Nisaea sediminum: one gene and its partner. The protein of the gene in region 1 interacts with the protein of each later gene in a pairwise test. Links are inferred from orthologs where the notes say so. Each region holds a gene or a part of one and is shown in the gene's direction. Other genes may lie near its edges.

Region 1 (2,779 bases):
AAAGGTCATCCAGCACGCGACCGAGAAACGCGCCCGCAAGGGCTGCGACTGGATCCTCGCCAACGATGTCAGCCCGGCAACCGGGACCTTCGGCGGCGATGCCAACACCATCCATCTCATCACCGGCGCGGGCAGCGAGGACTGGCCGCGGCTGACCAAGAAAGAAGTGGCGGAGAAACTCGCCGCCCGCATCGTGGAGCATTTCAGCGCATGACCAGCGCCACCGTCGACGTGAGGGTCCAGCGCCTGCCGCATGGCGCGGACCTGCCGCTGCCCGCCTACCAGACGGCCGACAGCGCCGGCATGGATCTGCTCGCCGCCATCGCCGAGGACGTTGTGCTAGCCCCGGGCGAACGGAAGCTCATTCCGACCGGACTCGCCATCGCGCTGCCGCCGGGCTACGAGGGCCAGGTACGGCCGCGCTCCGGTCTCTCGCTGCGCAACGGGATCACCCAGCTGAACACGCCCGGCACCATCGACGCGGACTATCGCGGCGAGATCGGCGTCATCCTGATCAATCACGGCGCCGAGCCCTTCACCGTGACGCGCGGCATGCGCATCGCGCAGATGGTGGTGGCGCCGGTGATCCAGGCGCGCTGGAACGAGGTGACGGCACTGGACGAGACCGAGCGCGGGAGCGGCGGTTTCGGTTCGACCGGGACCGGGTGAGGCTGGCGCCGGATCGCGCAGACACCCGTTCTGCGGCACTACTTTAATCCCGCGGCTGGCGAACCCAGCTTGAACGGGAGACATTCTTCGGCATGGGAGGAAGAGATGAACTCACCTGAATTCCGCGGCAGGATCTATGACAGCATCCTCGACACGGTCGGCGCGACGCCGCTGGTCCGCGTCTCCAAACTCGCGGCCGCGGAGGGCGTGAAGGCGGACATCATCGGCAAGCTGGAATTCTTCAATCCGCTCGCCTCGGTGAAGGACCGGATCGGTCTCGCCATGATCGACGCGGCGGAGAAGTCCGGTGCCCTCAAGCCCGGCGCCACGATCATCGAGCCGACCAGCGGCAATACCGGCATCGGGCTCGCCTTCGTCGCCGCCGCACGCGGCTACAAGCTGGTCCTGACAATGCCGGAATCCATGTCGATCGAACGGCGCAAGATGCTCGCCTTCCTCGGCGCCGAGATCGTGCTCACCGAAGCTCCGAAGGGCATGAAGGGCGCCATCGCCAAGGCAGAGGAACTGCTCGCCGCGACCCCGGGCGCCTTTATGCCGCAGCAGTTCGACAATCCGGCCAACCCGGACGTGCATGTCCGCACCACGGCCGAGGAGATCTGGAAGGACACGGGTGGCAACATCGATGTCTTCGTTTCCGGCATCGGCACCGGCGGCACCATCACCGGCGCCGGCGGCGTGCTGAAGCAGCGCAACCCGAAGCTCCATGTCGTCGCGGTCGAGCCCGAGGCCAGCCCGGTCCTGTCCGGCGGCGACCCGGCTCCGCACAAGATCCAGGGCATCGGCGCCGGCTTCGTGCCGAGCATCCTGAATACCGGGATCTATGACGAGATCGTCAAGGTGAGCAACGAGGCGGCGATCGAGACCAGCCGCAAGGCGGCCCGTATCGAGGGTCTGCCGGGCGGGATCTCCTCCGGCGCCGCGCTCTGGGCCGCGATGGAGATCGGCAAGCGGCCGGAGATGGCGGGCAAGCGCATCATCACAATCATTCCGAGCTTCGCCGAGCGCTACCTTTCGACGGCCCTCTTCGAGGGTCTCGGGGAATAAGCCGGCATGGAGCTGAGCGACGAGCAGTTTCACCGCTATGCCCGCCACCTGATCCTGGATGAGGTGGGCGACGAGGGGCAGGAGAAGTTGCTCTCCTCGAAAGTTCTGGTGATCGGCGCCGGCGGGCTCGGCTCGCCGCTCCTGCTTTATCTCGCCGCGGCGGGCGTCGGCACGCTTGGAATCGTCGATGACGACGTGGTAGATCTCAGCAATCTGCAGCGCCAGATTGCCCATGCCTCCGATGCGGTCGGGGTCTCGAAGGTCGAGTCCGCGGCGGCATCGGTCGCCCGGATCAATCCGGGCATCCGGGTCGAGACCCATGCCGAACGGCTGACCGCCGCCAACGCCTCACGCCTGTTCCGGGACTACGACCTGATCGCCGACGGCAGCGACAATTTCGCCACCCGCTATCTCGCCAACGATGCTGCCTATTTCGCCGGCAAGCCGCTCGTTTCCGGCTCGCTGCTGCGTTTCGAGGGCCAGCTCGCGACCTTCCGGGGCGGCGTCAAGGGACATGAGGGCGAGCCCTGCTACCGCTGCCTCTTTCCGAGCGAGCCGCCACCCGGCATGATCCCGCGCTGCGAGGAGGCCGGCATTCTCGGCGCCGTTGCAGGGGTCATCGGCACCCTGCAGGCGACCGAAGCGATCAAGGAACTGCTCGGCCTCGGCAGCTCGCTCTCCGGCCATCTTCTGATCTATGACGCGCTCGGCCCGACCTTCCGCAAGATGAAGGCCGCCCGCGATCCCGGCTGCACGCTCTGCGGCACCGACCCCACGATCCGCGAAATCGCCTAGACACCGCCCCATTTCCGCCCGGTTTGACCTGTGTAGTTTGCCACAGCGGGACTCGGTAATGGTTTGGAATGACTCACTCCATGACCATATCCGTTACGTAAGCAATCGCAGAGGGATGCAGCCGACCGATTCCATTTATGGATGGAATGGAGGCCGTCCCGGGAGCAAGGGGAAATGGCGAAGGATCGCAAGACGAGCAACAGGACCGAGAACGGCGTGGTGCCGAGCAAGGCCGATCTCCAGGCCACCG
Region 2 (2,789 bases), on another replicon or contig:
ACCGATCATCGCCGGATTGCTCGGCGCCGGCGTTCCCCTGGCTCCGGTCATGGCCTTCTGGCTCGCCTCGCCGCTGATGGATCCGGAGATGTTCATCCTGATGCTGCCGGTGATGGGCGTTGAATTCACCGTCGCCAAAATGCTCGCCGCCTTCGGGATCGGCGCGGTCGCCGGTTTCGCCACCCATGTCATGATCAAGGGAGGCGCCTTCAGCGACGCCTTGCGGCCGCAACTGACCAAAGGATGCGGCAGCGGCTGCGGCGGCTCCAGCGCCCTTAGAACGGAAAAGATCGTCTGGTCCTTCTGGTCGGAGCCCGAGCGGCGCTCGGCCTTTGCAGGCGAAGCCAGGACCACAGGCCTCTTTCTGCTGAAATGGCTGACCCTCGCCTTCCTGCTCGAGAGCCTGATGGTCGCCTACGTGCCCGCGGACAAGATCGCGACCTATCTCGGCGGCGGCGAGTGGTGGACCATTCCGGCGGCCATTCTGGTCGGCGTGCCGACTTATCTCAACGGCTACGCGGCAATCCCGCTGGTCGGCGGCCTGATGGATCTCGGTATGATGCCGGCGGCAGGCCTCGCCTTCATGATCGCGGGCGGGATCACCAGCATTCCCGCGTCCATGGCCGTATTCGCCTTGGTACGCGGTGGTGTCTTCGCCTGGTACCTGGCGCTCGGTCTGCTCGGGTCGCTCGCCACGGCGTACGGATTTGCCCTCTATCTTGCGATTTCGGCATGATATCCTTGCATCTAGCCGGTTATTGCTTCAGCAAGCGACGTGCTTACTTAAGCTGACACCGCCGGGCCTCTGACGGGCCCTGCAGCCAACGACGCCGCGGATGCAGCGGGGAGGACTGAATGGTGGACATAAATCCGAGACCTAAAGCGGTCCTCGATCCGGTCTGGAACGACATGTTGAGGGATGCGGCGGCTTGGGCTGACCAGGAATCCGCGCTTGCGAGCTGGATGCATGCAAGTGTCCTCGATCAGCAGACATTCGAAGACGCGCTCTCCTATCTGATCTCGCAAAAAATCGGCGGGCCGGAAATGAGCGATCTCTCGGTCTACCAGGTCGTGCACAGCGCCGTGCTGTCCGATCCGAGGATCGGCGAGGCGGCCCGGGCCGATCTCTCCGCCACTTACGAGCGCGACCCCGCCTGCACCAGCTATCTGGAGCCGTTCCTTTACTTCAAGGGTTTCCACGCCCTGCAGGCCTACCGCATCTCCCACTGGCTCTGGGGCCACGGGCGCGAATATCTCGCCAAGTATTTCCAGAGCCGGATTGCCAGCGTGTTCGGCGTCGACATCCACCCGGCCGCCCGCATCGGCAAGGGCATCATGGTCGACCATGGCACCGGCCTTGTCATCGGCGAGACCGCGGTGGTCGAGGACGGCGTCTCCCTGCTCCACGCGGTGACCCTCGGCGGTACCGGCAAGGAAACCGGCGACCGTCACCCGAAGGTCCGCCGCGGCACCATGATCGGTGCCGGCGCAAAAATCCTCGGCAATATCGAAGTCGGAGAATGCTCCCGCGGCGGCGCGGGGTCCGTGGTGGAGAAGACCGTGCCGCCGACCCCCACCGTCGCCGGCGTGCCGGCGAAAGAAGTGGGCACGGCCGGCTGCGAGCAGCCGGCCCTCTCCATGAACCAGCAGTTTCTCGAGGAAGATTACGACTGACCTGCGGGCGAACCTGAGCGCGGATGCGCTCAGGCTGCCTTCTGCGGCCAGATTCCTCCGAGCGCGGCGGTCGCCTCGCGTGCGACCGAGCAGACGATCTTTCCGAGCTTGTCGATCCGCTCGTCGGTGATACGTGCGGTCGGCCCCGAGATCGAGATCGCCGCCAGCGGTTCGCTGTGATGCCCGAAGACAGCCGAGGCGACACAGCGCAGCCCGACCGAGTGTTCCTCGTTGTCGACAGCGAATTCGACGTCGCGAACACGCTGGAGTTCCGCTTCCATCCTCGGCAGAGCGTCGATGGTGCGGCGCGTCTTGTATTCCGCACTGACCCGGGCCAGCAGTTTCGACACCTCGTCGGTCTTCATCCGCGCCAGCAAGGTCTTGCCGACGGCGGAGCCGGCGATGGGCACACGCGCGCCCGGCTTGGCAAAGGCCCGCATCATCTCGCGGCATTCAACCTGGGCCAGATAGACCATTTCGTCATGGTCGCGGACCGCCAGGTTGACGGTCTCCCCGCTCTCCTCCATCAGGCGGCGCATATAGGGACGGGTGATCGCGACGAGATCCCGGGTGCGCAGAAAGGCATTGCCGACGGCGAAACACTGCACGCCGATCTGCCAGGCGCCGCGTTCGGTATCGAAACGGACATAGCGCTCCTGCTGCAACGTCGTGAGCAGCCGGTGCACCGTTGAGGGTGGCAGTGTGACGGTGTGGGCAATCTCTGTCAGGGTCATGCCGTCCTCGTCCGCCGCGAGCGCGTTCAGAACGCTTATAGCGCGTGCGACAGATTGGATCTGGCCTGACCGTTCTGCATCCGATCGCTTGGGAGATGCGGTCATGTGCTCGTATGTTTCCCTTAGCTTTGTATACAATTTCTATTGGCGCGACTTTACTGCCAACGTCCGGTTTTGATTCATTCTAAGTTTCCGCATGGTGGGATACAATTGCATTTTTGGAATGAATGGTTCTCATTTGAGTTTGCCCCGCTGACGGGGCTGCGCTAAGTCGAGTCAGACAGAGCCCGGGAGCTGACGAAAGACCTATGCGCATTCTCGTAACCGGTGGCGCCGGCTTCGTCGGCTCAAGCCTTGCCCTTGCCTTCAAAAACGACAATC

The links.
Region 2: the proteins of cysK (region 1) and cysE interact in binary tests that used the Escherichia coli proteins (3 or more experiments, as listed by UniProt). The link is inferred for Nisaea sediminum from one-to-one orthologs.

What each region holds. Positions count from the first base shown.
Region 1 is NZ_JACZCQ010000006.1:542,407-545,185, forward strand. What follows is about bases 1-2,754. They hold cysK (cysteine synthase A), read left to right. Parts: upstream 1-774; coding sequence 775-1,734; downstream 1,735-2,754. Other genes in these bases: coaBC (bifunctional phosphopantothenoylcysteine decarboxylase/phosphopantothenate--cysteine ligase CoaBC), read left to right, coding at 1-214; dut (dUTP diphosphatase), read left to right, coding at 211-669; IG122_RS14595 (HesA/MoeB/ThiF family protein), read left to right, coding at 1,741-2,529; IG122_RS14600 (hypothetical protein), read left to right, coding at 2,704-2,754. Outside these bases: more of IG122_RS14600, read left to right, coding at 2,755-2,779.
Region 2 is NZ_JACZCQ010000001.1:85,301-88,089, reverse strand. What follows is about bases 1-2,764. They hold cysE (serine O-acetyltransferase), read left to right. Parts: upstream 1-855; coding sequence 856-1,674; downstream 1,675-2,764. Other genes in these bases: IG122_RS00410 (NAD-dependent epimerase/dehydratase family protein), read left to right, coding at 2,717-2,764; IG122_RS00415 (IclR family transcriptional regulator), read right to left, coding at 1,704-2,513; IG122_RS00425 (permease), read left to right, coding at 1-736. Also shown: more of IG122_RS00410, read left to right, coding at 2,765-2,789.